Regions from separate parts of the Streptomyces sp. GL_148 genome, predicted to be linked through region 3. Evidence: riboswitches for the same ligand, from Rfam matches in the RefSeq annotation. Region 3 holds a riboswitch; each other region holds the start of a gene.
The links. Region 3 has a riboswitch for cyclic di-AMP ahead of AC3IYI_RS29865 (M23 family metallopeptidase). Riboswitches for the same ligand answer to the same signal wherever they lie in the genome.

Region 1 (6,275 bases), 3.0 Mb from region 3:
ATCTCCTCGATGCGCAGCAGCTGGTTGTACTTGGCGACGCGGTCCGAGCGGGCCGGGGCGCCGGTCTTGATCTGGCCGCAGTTCACGGCGACGGCGAGGTCGGCGATGGTGACGTCCTCGGTCTCACCGGAGCGGTGCGACATCATGCACTTGAAGCCGTTGCGCTGGGCCATCTCGACGGCGTCCAGGGTCTCGGTCAGCGAACCGATCTGGTTCACCTTGACGAGCAGGGCGTTCGCCGAGCCCTCTTCGATGCCGCGGGCGAGACGCTCGGGGTTGGTGACGAAGAGGTCGTCGCCGACGATCTGGACCTTGGAGCCCAGGCGGTCGGTGAGGGTCTTCCAGCCCGACCAGTCGTCCTCGAACAGCGGGTCCTCGATGGAGACGAGCGGGTACGCCTCGACGAGCTCGGCGTAGTAGTCCGTCATCTCGGCGGCCGAGCGGGACTTGCCCTCGAACTCGTAGTTGCCGTCCTTGTAGAACTCGGACGCGGCGACGTCGAGCGCGAGCGCGATCTGGGTGCCCGGGACGTAGCCGGCCTGCTTGATGGCCTCGACGATGAGGTCGAGCGCGGCGCGGTTCGACTCCAGGTTCGGCGCGAAGCCGCCCTCGTCGCCCAGGCCGGTGGAGAGGCCCTTGGTGTGCAGGACCTTCTTGAGGGTGTGGTAGACCTCGGCACCCCAGCGAAGGGCCTCGGAGAAGGACTCCGCGCCGATCGGGGCGATCATGAACTCCTGGATGTCGACGTTGGAGTCGGCGTGCGACCCACCGTTCAGGATGTTCATCATCGGAACGGGCAGCAGGTGCGCGTTCGGGCCGCCGAGGTAGCGGAAGAGCGGCAGGTCCGAGGCCTCGGACGCGGCGTGCGCGACGGCGAGGGAGACACCGAGGATGGCGTTGGCTCCGAGGGAGCCCTTGTTCTCGGTGGCGTCCAGGTCGATCATCGCCTGGTCGATCAGGCGCTGCTCGGTGGCGTCGTAGCCGACGAGCTCCGGGCCGATCTGCTCGATGACGGCGAGGACGGCCTTCTCCACGCCCTTGCCCATGTAGCGGTTGGGGTCACCGTCACGGAGCTCTACGGCTTCGAACGCTCCGGTGGAGGCGCCGGACGGGACTGCAGCACGGCCGGTGCTGCCATCGTCGAGGCCCACCTCGACCTCGACCGTGGGGTTGCCTCGGGAGTCCAGGATTTCCCGGGCTACGACGACGTCGATGGACGGCACGAGCATCTCCTTCTGGGATGTGACGCTGGGTGTGCGGTGGCATGTCAGGCCGTGGGATGGCCTTGCCGCTTAGAGCCTAACCGCCTCGGGGCACTCGGCCAGCCGACCGCCCGGGTCCTGGGACGAAAAAGGGCCTGAATGCCCCTCTTACAGGACATAGGGCTCTTGATCACCGGTCGTTCCGGAGGGTCCGTCAGGCCGGAGACACCTGCACACAGCACCGCCCGGCACGCAGGGTGTTGCGCGCCGGGCGGTGGAATTACGTGGTGGAACTACTGCGTGTCGTCGCGAAAGTAGCCACGACCGTTCTCACAGGTTTCAGCTGAGCTTCAGCTTCTGGCCCGGGAAGATCAGGTCGGCGTCCGAGACGATGTCCTTGTTGAGCTCGAAGAGCTTCTCCCAGCCACCGGACACGTTGTTCGCGTCGGCGATCGCACCCAGCGTGTCGCCGGACTTGACCGCGTAGGAGCCGTTGCCCGTCTTGGGGGCTTCGGTCTTCGGCGCGGCGGCCGGACGCTCGGAGCGGGTGGTCGGAGCCTCGACGCGCTTGGTCTCCTTCTTCGGAGCCTCGGTCTTCTTCTCCTGCTTCGGCTGCGTCTTCGGCTTGGTGGGGGTCTGGGCCGAGCCGCCGGTGTAGGAGGAGTTCGACAGGCCCACGCCGCAGTGCGGCCAGGCGCCCTTGCCCTGGCCCTTGAGGACCTTCTCGGCGATGGCTATCTGCTGCGACTTGGAGGCCTGGTTGGCCTGCGCGGCGTACGTCTTGCCGCCGTACGCGGCCCACGTGGAGGACGAGAACTGCAGGCCACCGTAGTAGCCGTTGCCCGTGTTGATGGACCAGTTGCCGCCGGACTCGCACGAGGCGACGCGGTCCCACTCGCCAGCGGTCGCGGCGGAAGCGGTGCCCGCAGCCATCAGGGGAGCCGCGACGGCGACACCCGCGACACCGGCCAGCGTGACGATGCGGACGGCCTTGGAGCCGCGACGGTGCTTGCCCTTGCCGGAAAGCAGCATGGAGTTCTCCTCACCGACGCCTACGAGGTGAGCTGTCGGGTTCGGGCGAGTGAGTGCCCGGCCGAGCGACCTAGCGCTTGGCTTAACCCCTAGCCGGCTGAAGTGACCGTCTCTCAACGGCCGCCACCGGCGCCTACCTTGGTTCCCCCGCTCCTGCCTTCGGCGCTTTACGCGACGAGTGTTCCCTCCGTCCGCCGGCAGGATTCGGCGATGCGGTCGAAGGAGCCCGCGGTGGCGAGCGATTCAGAAGGTAGACAGGTCTCCCCCCGATGTTCAACGAGCGACATCGGGGGGAGACGGTGCCTACTTGCGCTCCCCGGAAGGGCGTTTGCGCAGGTGAGGGCGGGGTTTGCGGAACCCTGCGGGCGGGACACGCCAGTTGACCTGAAGAGACACATGTCTCACTTACAGAAAACGGACAATCAGCTGGTTCCGGGCGCCTCAAGTGTCCTTATTGATGCGTTAGATCCAGGTTCTGGCCGGGCTTGATCAGGTCCGCGTCGCCGCCGATGACCTGCTCGTTGGCCTCATAGAGACCCTTCCAGCCGCCCTTCACTCCGTTGGCGTCCGCGATCGCGATCAGGCTGTCGCCCGCCTTCACGGTGTACGTCGGGTCCGACGCGGCGTCAGGCGCGGCGGGCGTCTCGACGGCGGCCGGGCCGCGGTGCTTGCCGCCGCCCTCGGACGCACCGGGGGTCGCCGGAGCGGTCGGGGAGGCGGACTCGCCGGGTGCGGCCGGAGTCGTCGGGGCCGTGGGATCAACCGGGTTGACCGGGTTTGACGGGTTCCCCGAATTGCCCGGGTTCGTCGGCTTCGTCGAGTTCCCCGGGTCGGACGGGGTCACCGGAGCCGTCGGGTCCACCGGCAGGGTCGGACCCACCGGCAGGGTCGGATCCGCGGACGGCGGTGCGGGAGTGGTGGGGTCCGCCGGCGCCGTGGGGTCCGTCGGGCTCGTGGGAGGCGTCGGGTCGCCCGGGAGGCCGGGAGGCGACGTCTGGGGGTCCGGCGGGGGCATGACGGGCAGTTCGCCGGGCACGCCGATCGGATAGTCGGGCAGCACCGAGGCCGACGGGCCCGGACCCTTCTGCGACGGGGCCCCGAAGTCCGTGGACGGCTTGCCCGAGCCGGTGTGCGGCACGGAGTCGTCCGGGCGGGACGGGGCGGGGGCGGCGGATCCGGAACCGCCGGGCAGGCCCGGGTCCACCTCGGCGGCGGGCGCGTCCTGCGTCAGACCGGCCTGCACCGCGCACAGCGGCCACGCCACGGGGCCCCGGGAGGCCAGGACCCGTTCGGCCACAGCGATCTGCTGGGAGCGGCTGGCGAGGTCGGCGCGCTCGGCGAAGTCGAGCCCGCCGGCGCTCTTCCACTCCTCCTGGCTGAACTGCAGCCCGCCGTACGCGCCGCCGCCGAAGTTGGCGCTCCACGTACCCCCGCTCTCGCACTCGGCGACCTTGTCCCACGTGGAGGTCTCCGCGGCGCTCGCGCCGGTGGCCGCGAGCAGCGGCAGGGCGAGTGCGGTGCCGGTGATTCCGGCGGTGACGACAAGTGCGGGCACTTGTCGGGGGCGTCTGTGGCGGCCGTTCCCGGAACGCATGAGGCTGCACCTTTCGCATAACGGCGGGGTAACGGCAGAACCTAGCGGCCTTCGAACGCCAGTCACAAGTTTGGGCAGCGAACTGACTTCCGGTCAGGCGGGTTTCAGGCGTTTTGGGCGGTTGATTCGGCCGTGAAGCGGACCGGAAGCGTCCGCAGCCCCCGCATGATGAGCCCCCCGCGCCACCGCAGCTCCTCGACAGGCACGGCCAGTTCCAGATCGGGCAGCCGCGTCAGCAGCGTCGCGAGCCGGAGACGACTCTCAGGGTCTCCGCCACACGCACCGTCACTCGCAGCGGCGGGATCGTCGGCCTGACGTACACCGGTGTCCCCGCGCGCTGCTCGTTCAGCCGCGTCACCAGCAGCGGCCATGCCCCCTGCTGACGCTCCGCACGCCGGTCCGCTCCTCCTCCGCCACGTCGGCGGGTACATCCTGCTTCGCGGCCACGTGCCATTGCGTCACTGGGCAGCGCGTGCCGGCCTTCTTCTTGAAGCGGTGGCTCTCCGTCTCGACCCGGACCGCGAACAGGCTGAACAGTTCCGCCTTCTCTTCCAAGCCGGGAGTCCCCGGGCGCAGTCGCGTACCGAGAAGCCGCTCCTGGGAGCACTCCTCACCGAGGAACTCAGTGAGGAGTTCCCAGACCTCGTTCTCGACCTCGTCTGCGTTCAGATATACGTCGTCACATCCACGGACGTTTCGGCGGAACGGAGCTGCGCGCGACGTGCCGCGTCGAAGGCCTCCGGCATGGGGATCTTGACGGCATCTCCGTACTTGCGGAGTAGTTCAGCTCGAGATCGATCAGCGTCGTCCGAGTCGATCCGGCCGTCTGAGGTGACTACGCGAGTGCCCTTGTCGACCATCTCCCGAACCCAGTCACTGATGACCCGGGCAGTGCGGCCGTACCGGTCCAGCTTCTGTGCGATGGCCAGATCGACCTTTCCGGCCCGGACGAGCCCTCCGCGAAGACCCCCCTCTGAAGGTGTCCGTGAGGGAAATCGGCCCTTCGCCCGCCTTGTGCGCCAATGCCCGTCAGGCCACCGCCGACCGGCAGCTCAGCAAGAACCCGTCAGGTGGCCTTCCTCGCGTCCGGGGCAGGGATCGGGGTGAAGCGGACCGGGAGGGTGCGCAGGCCCCGCATGATGAGACCGCCCCGCCAGCGCAGCTCTGAGGGGTCCACGGCAAGTTCCAGGTCGGGCAGCCGGGTCAGCAGCTCAGCGAGGGCCGTTTGGCCTTCAAGGCGGGCCAGGGGGGCTCCCAGGCAGTAGTGGATGCCGTGGCCGAGCCCGAGATGCTGGTTGTCGGTCCTGGCAAGGTCGAGCGTGTCCGGATCGCTGAACCGTTCCGGGTCGCGGTCGGCAGCGGCGAGCACGACGAGGACCGGGTCGCCGGCGGGGATGTCCTGGCCCCCCAGAGTCAGCGGCTCCGTCGCGTACCGCCAGGTGGCCATTTCCACGGGGCCGTCGTAGCGCAACAGCTCTTCGATGCCCGTTTCCAGCAGGTCGGTGTCTCCGGCGGCAAGGGAGGACTGGAGACGTTCACGCTGGTCCGGGTTCTGCAGCAGGGCGTAGGCCCCGTTGCCGATGAGGTTGATCGTCGTTTCAAAACCTGCGAAAAGAAGCACGAAGCACATCGCGGCGGCCTCGTTCTCGGTGAGGTGTTCGCCGTGGTCGCTCGCCCGGATCAGGCCGGAGATCAGGTCGTCGCCCAGATCGTCGCGCTTGCGGTGGATCAGTTCGACGAGGTAGCTGCGGATCTGCTTGACCGCGCGAGCCACCCCGCCGCGCGGGCCACCCGCGTGCCGGATCATCATGCCCGCCCAGTCGCGGAAGTCGTCCTGGTCCTCCCGCGGTACGCCGAGCATCTCGCAGATGGCGTAGATGGGGAGCGGGAAGGCGAACTCGTGGATGAGGTCGGCTTCACCCTTCTCACAGAACCGGTCGATGAGGTGGTCGGTCAGTTCCTGGACCCTCGGGGTGAACTCGGCGACCCTGCGCGGGGTGAACGCCTTCGACACCAGGCGCCGGAGCCGGGTGTGGTCCGGCGGGTCGATGTTGAGGAGGTGGGTCATCAGCTCGGCCTTGCGCTCCCCCGGGATCCCGGTCCGGCCCTTGGCGTGCGCGGAGCCTTCGTGGTGGGCCGGGTTCTTGCTGAGCCGCTGGTCGGCGAGGGCCTGGCGGGCGTCGGCGTACCGGGTGACGAGCCAGGCCTCGACCCCGCTGGGGAGCGTGGTGCGGTGCACGGGCGCGTGCTCGCGCAGCCAGGCGTACGCCGGGTACGGGTCGGTCGCGAACTCCCAGTCGAACAGGGTCGGCGGTGGGGCTGATCCGTCCACGGATCCGTCCACGGACTGGTCGGCGGCGGGCTCTTCGGGGGCTGCGGGGGTCTGCTCGTGCACCCGGAGACCGTATCCCGCCCGCCACCCATCACCCCATATGGGCTATTTATCG
Region 2 (6,275 bases), 880 kb from region 3:
GATCATCGTCGCGTCGAAGGGCCCGTGCGCCGCGCCGATCTCCTTGAAGCCGGGGAAGTAGCCGGTGTCCCCGCTGTGGTAGATCCGGTGCTCGTCGCCGGAGACGACCCAGGACGCCCACAGGGTGAACTGCTGGTTGCGCAGGCCGCGCCCGCAGAAGTGCTGGGCGGGGGTGGCGGTGAGCGAGAGTCCGGCGACCTTGGTGGTCTCGTTCCAGTCGAGCTCGCGCAGCCGGTCGGCCGGGACTCCCCAGCGCTCCAGGTGCGCGCCGACGCCCAGCGGGACGGCGAAGACCGTGTCCGTACCGGCCAGGGCCTTGATCGTCGGCAGGTCGAGGTGGTCGTAGTGGTCGTGCGAGATCACCACCACGTCCACCTCGCCCAGCGAGGCCAGCGGTACGGGTACGGGGTGCAGGCGCTTGGGCCCGGCGAAGGGGAAGGGGGAGCACCGCTCGCCCCAGACCGGGTCGAAGAGCACCCGGCGCCCGTCGATCTCGGCGAGCACGCTGGAGTGACCCATCCAGGTCAGCCGCAGGCCGCTGACCGGCGGCTTCGACAGCTCCGCGAGGGTCGTCGGGTAGACCGGGATGGGAGCGCCGGGGCTACGCCGGAGCCGCTGCTCCTTGTGGAAGTAGATCTTGGCGAACTCCGCCATGGACCCGGAGGGTCTGGTACGGGTCCCGGCCGGGTTCTGGAACACTCCGTCGGCGAAGTTCGGCGAACGCCGGATCCGCTCCAGCCGGGCACCGGACGGGTCCGCGCCGAAGGCTTCGGGCCGCAGTGCACGCAGCCGTGGACGCAAGGGACGGGAGCCGGTCAAGGCGCCTCCAGTGTGGGGGGTGCGGGCAGGGCGTTCTCATGGTTACCACCATCCCAACGCGTGACACTCCCCAAGGATTCCGCTACGCGCCTGCGAACGCGCCCGGGACCCTCCCCGCCCTGCCCCACACCGCCTCTACAGCGGCAGCAGGTCCGGCCGCTTCGCCTCCACGTGGTCCCCGGAGGACTCCCCGCGCAGCCTCCGGCCGATCCACGGCACCAGGTGCTCGCGGGCCCAGTGGATGTTGTCGCGGGTGGTGTCCACCGATCCGCGCGGGCGCATCGGCGGCCAGGGCTGGTCCGGGTCGGCCGGCGTGTCGAGGCCGAGCACCTGGGCGGCGCGCAGGGCGACCCGGGTGTGCCCCTCGGGCGAGAGGTGCAGCCGGTCGTCGTCCCAGGCCCGCCGGTCCTGTACGGATTTCAGCGACCAGAGGTCGAGTACGGGGCACTCGTACCGGTCGGCGATCGACCGGACGTGCGCGCTGAACGTCGCGATCTTGCCCCGCATGTGCTTGAGGACCGGCACGTCGCGCGTGTCGAAGCCGGTGGTGATCACGACCAGGCCGACGGATCCGGCGAGGTCGCGCACGGCCGCCTCGTACCGCTGCGCCACGTCGTCCGGATCGCTGCCGGGCCGGATGATGTCGTTGCCGCCCGCGCAGAAGGTCACCAGGTCCGGTGCGAGCTCCTTCGCCCGGGGGACCTGCTCGGCCACGATCTGGTCCAGCAGCCGGCCCCGTACGGCCAGGTTCGCGTAGCGGAACCCGCCGGAATCGGCGTACTCGCCGGAGTCGCCGGAGTCGCCGGATTCCTCGTGCCCCTCCTCGTGCCCCTCCTCGCGCCGGTCGGCCAGGAGGACGGCCAGCCGGTCCGCCCAGCCGAGGAAGGTGTCCCCCGGTCCCGGGTCCCCCACGCCCTCGGTGAAGCTGTCCCCGAGCGCCGCGTACGAGCCAATGGTCTTCGTCTTGGATGTCGTCGTCGCTGCCACGGGAGCCCATACTTCACCCCGGATCATGACCTACGCGACCGTAGCCAGGGCCTTACGGACCGTGATCTTCACCACCCCCGGGACGGGGAATAACAACGGCGGACCTGTCCGTGGTCGGACTCGGGCTCACCGGCGACGGAGGTGTACGAGAACGTGGCGCCGTCCCGGTTTCCGGGAGGCCGTAACAGCTTCCGAGAGGCAGGCTGGTCCCATGGGGTCACATCCTCGCCCGCCCGTTCGGTCAGGACCGTTCCCTCGACCAGGAGTGGGCGCTCACGGCGCGCTCCTGTTCACACTGGCCCAGTGTGCGCCCTTCGCGATCGCGCTGGGCGTGCTCGGCATCGAGCTCTCGCCCGCACACGATCTGGTCACCGGTCCCGTTCTCACCACGACGCCGGCGCTGGCCGCGCTGACGATGGGCCCGGTGGGCACGCTGTCCGCGGCGGCCCTGGCTGCGGGTGTGAACGCGACCTCCGCGACGTACAACCAGTCGTGGGGAACCCAGACCCAGCTGATCATCGGCAACTTCCTGGGGATCATCGTGGTGTCCGTGGCCAGTGTCACCTTGAGCAAGGCGGTGCGCGCGCGCAGGCAGAGCGAACTCGACCAGGTACGCCGGATCGCAGTGGCGGCCCAGGAGGTCGTCCTGCGGCCCGTCCCCGAGCTCCTGGGCCCGGTGCGGGCGGCCAGCATGTGCCTCGCGGCCGGGACCGGAGCACAGGTGGGCGGAGATCTGTACGAGGCCGTACAGACGCGCTACGGCGTCCGGCTGATCGTGGGGGACGTCCGGGGGAAAGGGCTGTCCGCCATACGCGCGGTCGCGGTGGCACTGGGCGCGTTCCGGGAGGCCGTGCACTACGAGGACGAACTGCAGGAGGTCATGAACCATTGCGCGGCCGCGCTGCGGCGGGAGGCCGCCGTCTCGGGTACCTACTCTCAGGCAGAACTTCCCGAAGTACTCCTGGAGGGGTTCACCACCGCGCTCATCGCCCAGGTGCCGGACGAACAGGTGGTGCACCTGGTCAACCGCGGCCATCCTCCTCCGCTGGCGCTCCGCCACGGCAAGGTTCAGACCCTGATGCCGACCTCGCCCATGCCGCCCCTCGGTCTCGAAGACCTCGTGGACGGCCCTCCCGCCACACCGGAGAGCTACCCGTTCCTGCCCGGTGACCGGCTGCTGCTCTACACCGACGGCGTGATCGAAGCCCGCAACCGTGCCGACGACTTCTTCCCGCTGCCGGAGACCATGGAGCAGATACCCGCGGACACCTCCCCACAGGAGTTCCTGGACGAACTGCACCAGGCGTTGATCCGCCATACCGAGGGCCTCTTGACGGACGACGTGGCGATGATCCTCATCGACCGGCTCGTATGAAGCGGGCCGGTACGCGGGCCCGCGCAGCCGGCGCGACGACCGTGTCACCACCCCGCAGCAGGCCTTTCTTCCGACCTGCGCGAGTGGGGCAAGCGGGACCGGGACCCCCCTCCGGTCCCGGCCCCGGCTCAGACGAGCAGCCGGGTCTCGGCGCTCGGCAGTTTGCTCCACCAGTGGCCGTACCGCCGGTAGACCTCCGGTTCGCGGTCGGCCAGGAAGGCCGTCAGCCCCCGGGCCTCGTCGGCGAGCGCCTCCCAGACCTCCTCCCGCAGGGGGTGGAAGGCGGTCGCCTCGATCCCGCCGCCGACGCCGGCCCGAACCCCTCCAGGTAGCGCATGACCAGCGTCCGCAGGGATTCCTCCGCCGCCTCCGGGTCCGCCGGTACCGTGCGCGGCCGGCGCGGGCGTGCAGGGTCAGCCGCATCAAGGTCGACTTGACGACCTCGCGCCCCGTGAAGGCGGCGTCGAGGTCCGCCGGGTCGAAGCCGGAGAGCCGGTTCCACAGCGCGAGGTACGGCGAGGCCGCGTGCTGCGCCTGCAGGGCGACCACCCGGCGGACCGCGTCACCGACGTCCATCACCTCGCGCCGCAGCAGCAACTGCCGTGCGAGCGTGGAGCGGTTGAGCTCCCCTGCGCTGACCTTCATGCCACGACGACCGTCCAGTCCCCCGTCGAAACGGGCAGCCTGACCGGCACCTCGGACAGCGCCTCGGATTCAGATGCTGACGCCCTTCGACCGGAGGTAGGCCAGCGGGTCGATGTCCGAGCCGTAGGAGGGCCCGGTACGGATCTCGAAGTGCAGGTGCGGGCCGGTCGAGTTGCCCGTGGAACCGGAGAGGCCGATGGTCTGCCCGCCGGTGACGTCCTGGCCGGACGAGACGGACAGCTGGGAGAGGTGCGCGTACTGGCTGTACTTGCCGTCGGCGTGCCGGATGACGACCTCGTTGCCGTACGCGCCGCTCCAGCCGGCGGAGACCACGGTGCCGGCGCCGACCGCCTTGACGGTGGTGCCGCTGCTCGCGGCGAAGTCGACACCGGTGTGGTAACCGCTGGACCACATGGAGCCGGCGGTCTTGTACGCGGTGGAGGTGCCGCCACCGACCGGGGCGACGAAGCCGGTCGACGTGGAGCCGCCCTGCTGCTGCTCGGCGGGTGCCTTGGCGGCGGGCGCGGCGGCCTCGTCGAAGGAATCCGACGAATCGCCGGAAGTGGAAGAATCGGAGGAATCGGAGGAAGCGGAGGAAGCGGAGGAAGCGGAGGAAGCGGAGGAAGCGGACTTCTTGGCCGGCTTCGGCGTTTCCGCCGGCGCGGACTCGGCCGGAGCCGAGCCCTTCGCACCGAGCGTGAGCTTGAGCCCCGGGTGGATCAGCGACGGGTTGGTGCCGACGGCCTCGAGGTTGTCCGCGTAGAGCTGTTCCCAGCCACCGGCGAGGTGCCGGTCCGCGGCGATCTTGGAGAGGTAGTCGCCGGGCACCACGGTGTAGACGGTGGGAGCGGCCTGCGCCGCGGCGGGCGCGGCGGCGGGCGCAGCCTGGAGCGCGGCCCCCACCTGCGGAGCCTTGACCGGAGCGGCGGCCGGGACGCCCGCGGCATGGGCGCCGGTGGCGCCGAGCAGCGGAAGCGCGAGGGCCGCGCCACCGGTGCCCGCGACGGCGAACCCGCGGGATATCGAGCGGGACTTGGGACGGCGGTGCTTACCCGTTCCGGACATGTCGAATTCCTCTCCGACGCCTGCGAGGTGAGCTGTCGGGTTCGGACTGGAGATGTCCGGCCGCCTCCGTGCCGGTGAACAGCACATGTACGGCTTCACCCCGAGCTGTCCCGTTATAAAGATCTCGACCGGAGATCCGGAACAGCGGCTTACCTGGTTCCCCCGCTCCTGCCACGCGCGTGAATAGTCGGGTGCGGTTTCCGGTCGGCGGCAGGATTAGGCGGTCCGTCCGGATCGATCGCGAACGTAATCGAGCCCGGCCACGCGGAACAAGTCATGAATTCCCCAACAGAATCTTGAAGATGACGGGCCGCCGGAATTCCGGTCACCCTCCGTCCATTCCGCACCTTCAACAACCGCCCCAGCAAGGCAATTCGCCATTCGCGATCAGCCACTCACCGTCACCGTATGATCTGGCTCACGGGGGCGCGTCCGATCTCGCCTCTCGCTATGGCAAGTTGCCCGCAAGTAGCGCAATTCGGACACGTGCGACGACGACCGCACGGACGACACGGAGGAGCCCTGTGACCCAGCAGATACCCCAGAGCACGCACACCGATCCGGCGGCGCCGGCGCCGGCCCTGACCGGAGTGCGCAACTTCCGCGACGTGGGCGGCTTGCCGACCGCGGACGGCCGAAGGGTCAAGTCAGGACGACTGTTCCGAAGCGGACATCTGGCGCATGCCACCGAAACCGACGCAGACTTCCTCGCCTCGCTCGGACTGCACACCGTCTTCGACTTCCGCAACGACGCCGACCACGCGCTGGAGGGTGCGGACGTGGAGCTGCCCGGCGTGCGCAACGTCGGCATTCCGCTGTCGGATCCGGCCGACGGCCGGGAGTTCTGGAAGATGGTCCGCGAGGGGGACCTGGCGCAGCTCCGCGAGATCCTGGGCGAGGGCAAGGCCGCCGCGCGGATGTCCCGTTCGTACCGGTCGATGATCTTGACCCGTACCGCCGAGCACAGCCGGGTCGTGCACGCGCTCGCCGAGGACAGCGTCCCGGCGCTCATGCACTGCGCCGCCGGGAAGGACCGGGCCGGCCTGTCGATCGCCGTCACCCTGCTCGCGCTGGGCGTCGGGCGGGAGGCGATCCTCGCGGACTACCTGGAGTCGAACGCCCCCCACAACCGCTACCGGGTCCGCCGGGGCAGCGACTCTCCCGAGGCCCGCGCCCCCGAGGTGATGGAGCTGCTCGCCCCGCTCTTCGACGCCCGCGCCCCGTATCTGACCACGGCCTTCGACACCATCGACGAGGAGTGGGGCGGCGTGGAGCGTTACCTCGCCGAGGGTCTCGGGCTGACGCCCGAGACCCTCGACAGGCTCCGCGACCGGCTGCTGGACTGACGCCCCACGAGGTGGGCCGTCGCCCGCCGAGCCACCGG
Region 3 (6,275 bases):
AGCGGGGTGTCCAGGATGTACTGGGTCTGGATCTCGCTCAGCGAGAAGCGCTCCATCAGGCGCTCCTTGGCCTGTGCGGAGTTGTCGCTGTCCCGGATGATCCGGATGACCTCGTCGATGTCGAGCAGCGCCACGAGCAGGCCCTCGACCAGGTGCAGGCGGCCCTGCCGCTTGCCGCGGCGGAACTCGCTGCGGCGGCGCACGACCTCGAAGCGGTGGTCGAGGTAGACCTCCAGCAGCTCCTTGAGGCCCAGCGTCAGCGGCTGCCCGTCGACCAGCGCGACGTTGTTGATGCCGAAGGACTCCTCCATCGGCGTCAGCTTGTACAGCTGCTCCAGCACGGCCTCGGGGTGGAAGCCGTTCTTGATCTCGATGACCAGGCGCAGGCCGTGCGAACGGTCCGTGAGGTCCTTGACGTCCGCGATGCCCTGGAGCTTCTTCGAGCCGACCAGGTCCTTGATCTTCGCGATGACCTTTTCGGGACCGACCGTGAAGGGCAGTTCGGTGACGACCAGCCCCTTGCGGCGCGGGGTCACGTCCTCCAGGGCCACCGTGGCACGGATCTTGAAGGTGCCGCGGCCGTTCTCGTAGGCGTCCTTGATGCCCGAGAGGCCCACGATCCGGCCGCCGGTGGGCAGGTCGGGACCCGGCACGAAGCGCATCAGCGCTTCCAGGTCCGCCTCCGGGTAGCGGATCAGGTGGCGGGCGGCCGCGACGACCTCGCCGAGGTTGTGCGGGGCCATGTTGGTGGCCATGCCCACCGCGATCCCGGACGCGCCGTTGACCAGCAGGTTCGGGTACGCCGCGGGCAGGACGACCGGTTCCCGCTCCTGGCCGTCGTAGTTCGCGGCGAAGTCGACGGTGTCCTCGTCGATCCCGTCCGTCATCAGCGAGGCGGCGTCGGCCATCTTCGACTCGGTGTACCGCATCGCGGCCGGCGGGTCGTCGTTGCCGAGGGAGCCGAAGTTGCCGTGGCCGTCGACCAGCGGGAGCCGCATGGAGAAGGGCTGCGCCATGCGCACGAGGGCGTCGTAGATCGACGCGTCGCCGTGCGGGTGCAGCTTGCCCATGACTTCGCCGACGACACGGGCGCACTTCACGTAGCCGCGGTCGGGGCGCAGGCCCATCTCGTTCATCTGGTAGACGATGCGCCGGTGCACCGGCTTCATGCCGTCGCGGGCGTCGGGCAGGGCGCGGGAGTAGATCACCGAGTACGCGTACTCGAGGAAGGAGCCCTGCATTTCGTCGACGACGTCGATGTCGAGGATCTTCTCCTCGAAATCCTCCGGCGGCGGCGGGGTCTTCGTGCTGCGGCGGGCCATCGCTGCGCGGCTCCTTAACCAAGATTCGGGATGAGCTGAGCTCTCACGGGGTGGGGCTGGGACTGGACTGGGATGGGGCTGGGACGGGCGGGCGGGCGGTTTCGGACAGGGGTGACGCGGACCATTGTGGCCCGAGGCACCGACAACGCCGACTCCGACCCAGGACTGGGCCGGGAACTTCTCCGCCTGCCGACACGCTTGCATACAGTGGCAGGTCTGACAGGAATCTCTGCATCGCGATCGAAGGGACCACATGCCCATGGGTCACACGGCCACAGCTCACGCAGGCTCCGGCGGCCTCACAGCGACCGAGCACCGGCTGGCCAACGGCCTGCGCGTGGTGCTGTCCGAGGACCACCTGACCCCGGTCGCCGCGGTCTGCCTCTGGTACGACGTCGGCTCGCGCCACGAAGTCAAGGGACGTACGGGCCTGGCTCACCTCTTCGAGCACCTGATGTTCCAGGGCTCGAAGAACGTCTCCGGCAACGGCCACTTCGAACTGGTCCAGGGAGCCGGCGGCTCGCTCAACGGCACCACCAGCTTCGAGCGGACCAACTACTTCGAGACGATGCCGACCCACCAGCTGGAGCTCGCGCTGTGGCTGGAAGCGGACCGGATGGGCTCGCTGCTGGCCGCCCTGGACGACGAGTCCATGGAGAACCAGCGCGACGTCGTCAAGAACGAGCGCCGCCAGCGGTACGACAACGTCCCGTACGGCACGGCCTTCGAGAAGCTGACGGCCCTGGCCTACCCGGAGGGCCACCCGTACCACCACACCCCGATCGGTTCCATGGCCGATCTGGACGCCGCGTCCCTGGAGGACGCGCGCGCGTTCTTCCGTACGTACTACGCGCCCAACAACGCGGTGCTCTCGGTCGTCGGCGACATCGACCCCGAGAAGACGCTCGCCTGGGTCGAGAAGTACTTCGGCACCATCCCCGGCCACGACGGCAAGCAGCCGCCGCGCGACGGCTCGCTGCCCGAGATCATGGGGGAGCAGCTGCGCGAGGAGGTCGTCGAGGAGGTTCCGGCCCGCGCGCTGATGGCGGCCTACCGGCTCCCGCACGACGGCACCCGCGAGTGCGACGCCGCCGACGTGGCGCTGACCGTCCTGGGCAGCGGCGAGTCCTCCCGGCTCCACAACCGCCTGGTGCGCCGCGACCAGAGCGCCGTAGCGGCCGGTTTCGGCATGCTGCGCCTCGCCGGCGCGCCCTCGCTGGGCTGGCTGGACGTCAAGACCTCCAGCGGGGTCGAGGTGCCCGCCATCGAGGCGGCCGTCGACGAGGAGCTCGCGCGCTTCGCCGCCGAGGGCCCGACGGCCGAGGAGATGGAGCGCGCGCAGGCCCAGCTGGAGCGCGAGTGGCTGGACCGGCTGAGCACGGTGGCCGGCCGCGCCGACGAACTGTGCCGCTTCGCGGTGCTGTTCGGCGACCCGCAGCTGGCGCTGACCGCCGTCCAGCGCGTCCTCGACATCACCGCCGAGGAGGTGCAGGCCGTGGCCGCGGCCCGACTGCGCCCCGACAACCGCGCGGTGCTCGTCTACGAGCCGCTCGAAGCCGGCGCGGACGACGACACCGACCTCACCGAAGAGACCGACGCGAGCGACGAGAACGAAGGGGCGGAGCAGTGAGCGACACCGCAGCCGTCACGATGACCTTCCACCCGCGCCCCGAGGCCGGCGAGCCGCAGCCGTGGGCCTTCCCGGCCCCCGAGCGCGGGGTCCTGGCCAACGGCCTGACCCTGCTGCGCTGCCACCGCCCGGGCCAGCAGGTGGTCGCGGTCGAGATCAACCTCGCCGCCCCGCTCGACGCGGAGCCCGAGGGCCTGGACGGCGTGGCCACGATCATGGTCCGCGCCCTGTCCGAGGGCACCGACAAGCGCTCCGCCGAGGATTTCGCCGCCGAGCTGGAGCGCTGCGGCGCCACCCTCGACGCGCACGCCGACCACCCCGGCCTGCGGGTCTCCCTGGAGGTCCCGGCCTCCCGCCTGCACAAGGCGCTGGGGCTGGTCGCCGAGGCGCTGCGCGCGCCGGCCTTCGCCGACGCCGAGGTGGACCGCCTGGTGCGCAACCGGCTCGACGAGATCCCGCACGAGAGCGCCAACCCGCAGCGCCGCGCCGCCAAGCAGCTCTCGAAGGAGCTCTTCCCGGCCTCCCTGCGGATGTCGCGCCCGCGTCAGGGAACCGAGGAGACGGTCGCCCGCATCGACTCCGCGGCCGTACGCGCCTTCTACGAGGCCCACGTGCGCCCCGCGACCGCCACCGCGGTGGTCGTCGGCGACCTGACCGGCATCGACCTGGACGCCGTCCTGGCCGACACCCTGGGCGCGTGGACCGGTGACACCACCGCCCCGCGCCCGGTCCCGCCGATCACCGCCGACGACACGGGCCGCGTGGTCATCGTGGACCGGCCCGGCGCGGTCCAGACGCAGCTGCTGATCGGCCGCATCGGCGCCGACCGGCACGACCGGGTCTGGGCGCCCCAGGTGCTCGGCACGTACTGCCTGGGCGGCACGCTCACCTCCCGGCTGGACAAGGTGCTGCGCGAGGAGAAGGGGTACACCTACGGCGTGCGCGCCTTCGGCCAGGTGCTGCGCTCCACCGCCGACGGCAAGGGCGCCTCGATGCTCGCCATCAGCGGCTCGGTGGACACCCCCAACACCGGCCCGGCCCTGGACGACCTCTGGACGGTGCTGCGCACCCTCGCGGCGGGCGGCCTGACCGACGCCGAACGGGACGTGGCCGTGCAGAACTTGGTGGGCGTGGCCCCGCTGAAGTTCGAGACGGCGGCCTCCGTCGCGGGCACGCTCGCCGACCAGGTCGAGCAGGAGCTTCCGGACGACTACCAGGCGCAGTTGTACGCGCGGCTCGCCGAAACCGGGACGGTGGAGGCCACTTCGGCGGTCGTCAGCGCCTTCCCGGTGGACCGCCTGGTCACGGTCCTGGTCGGCGACGCCTCGCAGATCGAGGAGCCGGTGCGGGCCCTCGGGATCGGCGAAGTGACCGTGGTCGTCAACTGACCGTCCGTTGACTGCCGACGGGTCACCAACTGGCCCGTCGCACAAGGGGATCCGGCAAGGGACTCCGGCGGCTTGTCCGCTGGAGTCCCTTTTGCCCTTTCCTGTCCCTTTGGTGGTGTGGTTGCTTGTATGTGGTGTGGCGTATGCAACAAAAAGGCGTGTCTGTTTGGCGATTGACTGATGATCCGCCTAGCGTCGGCCGTGCTGTCCGTCAGTTGTAACCGCCGCATCCGCGGCACCGGGCAGTGATCGCCGAGTCCCCGTCAGGCGCGAGCCTGGGGAGCCGGGGACCCACTTGTGTCCCTGGGGTGAATCGGACCACCTCGCAAGAGGGGCCCGTAGGAGACCTTCCTGCTCCGAACCCGTCAGCTAACCCGGTAGGCGAGAGGGAAGGAAAGGATCAGCCCCTTCATGGCGTTTGGCAGTAGTGCCGCCGGTAAGCACCGTGGTTCGAGCCGTATGAGCCGCAGGACCGCCGGCTACGCCGGCATAGCCGCCCTCGCCGCTACCGGCGTCGTGGGCTCCCTGGCCGGCCCCGCGTTCGCCGCGGACAAGTCCCCCTCCATGGAGGACACCGGCGCCCTCAACACCATCGTGGTGGCCGACGAGCTCGCCGGTGACGTCGAGGCCCAGGCCCAGTCCCAGCAGCGCGCCGCCGAGGCCGCCGCCGCCAAGGCGCAGGCCGAGGCCGACGCCCGGCAGCGGGCCGCCGAGGCCAAGGCGAAGGCCGAAGCGCAGGCCAAGGCCGAGCGTGAGGCCGCCGAGCGCGCCGCTCGCGAAGAGGAGCGCAAGCGCCTCAACACCTTCGTGTCCCCGCTCGACAACACCTATGTCAGCACCCAGTACCACGCGGGTGGCGGCATGTGGTCCTCCGGCAGCCACACCGGCATCGACTTCCACGCCGCCTCCGGCACCGAGGTGCACGCCGTGGGCCTCGGCACCGTGGTCGAGGCGGGCTACGGCGGCGCGTACGGCAACAACGTCGTCATCAAGCACGCCGACGGCACGTACACCCAGTACGGCCACATGTCCTCGCTGAGCGTCTCCGTCGGCCAGCAGGTCGTCCCCGGCCAGAAGATCGGCCTGTCGGGCTCCACCGGCAACTCCAGCGGCCCGCACCTGCACTTCGAGGCCCGCACCGGCGCCGACTACGGTACGGACATCAACCCGGTCACGTACCTGCGCTCGCACGGCGTCACCGTCTGACCCGCTCGCCTCACCGCACGTCTTCCGCGAAGGCCCCGGCTCTTTGAGAGCCGGGGCCTTCGTCGTGCTTCGTGCTTCGTGCGCGCGCTTCGCGCTTCCTGCTTCGTGCTTCCTGCTTCGCGTTGTGTGAATGTTTCGTATTTCCGGCCGCCCTCGGAAATTATCGTGTGTTGCAATAGAGTCGCAACGCGCACAGCCCTACGAAAAGGCGGAGGTCCGGTCTTGCGTATTCCCGCGCACACGGTATGCACAGCGATCCGCGACGACATCGTCTCCGGGGTGTTCGGGCCCGGCGGCCGGCTGACCGAGGAGGTGCTGGCCCGCCGCTACGGAGTCTCCCGCGTCCCGGTGCGCGAGGCGCTGCGCACGCTGGAGTCCGAGGGGTTCGTGACCACCCGGCGGCACGCGGGCGCCTGCGTGGCCGAGCCGACCGAACAGGAGGCGGCCGACCTCCTGGAGCTGCGGATGCTCCTGGAGCCCCTCGCGGCCGCCCGGGCGGCCCGGCGGCGCAGCGAGGCCCACCTCAAGGTGCTGCGCGGCCTGGTCAGGCTGGGCCAGGAGCGGGCCAGGAGGGGGCAGGGGGAGGATCTGCGCTCCCTGGGAGGCTGGTTCCACGAGACGCTCTCCCAGGCCTCGGGCAGCCCCGGGCTGATCACGCTTCTCACGCAGATGCGGCACAAGGTGGCCTGGATGTACGTGGTGGAGGCCCCGGTGCGGCCCGTGGAGTCC

Region 1: another riboswitch for cyclic di-AMP. It lies ahead of AC3IYI_RS15860 (transglycosylase family protein); the one in region 3 lies ahead of AC3IYI_RS29865 (M23 family metallopeptidase).
Region 2: another riboswitch for cyclic di-AMP. It lies ahead of AC3IYI_RS33505 (peptidoglycan DD-metalloendopeptidase family protein); the one in region 3 lies ahead of AC3IYI_RS29865 (M23 family metallopeptidase).

The regions. Positions count from the first base shown of each region.
Region 1 covers NZ_CM174396.1:3,500,163-3,506,437, forward strand. The annotation lists gene eno (phosphopyruvate hydratase) at 1-1,229, opposite strand, end outside; gene AC3IYI_RS15860 (transglycosylase family protein) at 1,542-2,234, opposite strand; cyclic di-AMP (ydaO/yuaA leader) riboswitch at 2,237-2,409, opposite strand; gene AC3IYI_RS15865 (transglycosylase family protein) at 2,686-3,789, opposite strand; partial or broken gene AC3IYI_RS15870 (cytochrome P450) at 3,933-4,106, opposite strand; gene AC3IYI_RS15875 (hypothetical protein) at 4,183-4,383, opposite strand; gene AC3IYI_RS15880 (cytochrome P450 family protein) at 4,895-6,172, opposite strand.
Region 2 covers NZ_CM174396.1:7,417,769-7,424,043, reverse strand. The annotation lists gene AC3IYI_RS33525 (MBL fold metallo-hydrolase) at 1-819, opposite strand, end outside; gene AC3IYI_RS33520 (SGNH/GDSL hydrolase family protein) at 955-1,833, opposite strand; gene AC3IYI_RS33515 (PP2C family protein-serine/threonine phosphatase) at 2,072-3,181, shown strand; partial or broken gene AC3IYI_RS33510 (DNA glycosylase AlkZ-like family protein) at 3,533-3,826, opposite strand; gene AC3IYI_RS33505 (peptidoglycan DD-metalloendopeptidase family protein) at 3,896-4,891, opposite strand; cyclic di-AMP (ydaO/yuaA leader) riboswitch at 4,894-5,091, opposite strand; gene AC3IYI_RS33500 (tyrosine-protein phosphatase) at 5,416-6,237, shown strand.
Region 3 covers NZ_CM174396.1:6,532,865-6,539,139, forward strand. The annotation lists gene AC3IYI_RS29850 (DNA gyrase/topoisomerase IV subunit A) at 1-1,322, opposite strand, end outside; gene AC3IYI_RS29855 (M16 family metallopeptidase) at 1,582-2,952, shown strand; gene AC3IYI_RS29860 (M16 family metallopeptidase) at 2,973-4,340, shown strand; cyclic di-AMP (ydaO/yuaA leader) riboswitch at 4,581-4,739, shown strand; gene AC3IYI_RS29865 (M23 family metallopeptidase) at 4,752-5,546, shown strand; gene AC3IYI_RS29870 (GntR family transcriptional regulator) at 5,769-6,275, shown strand, end outside.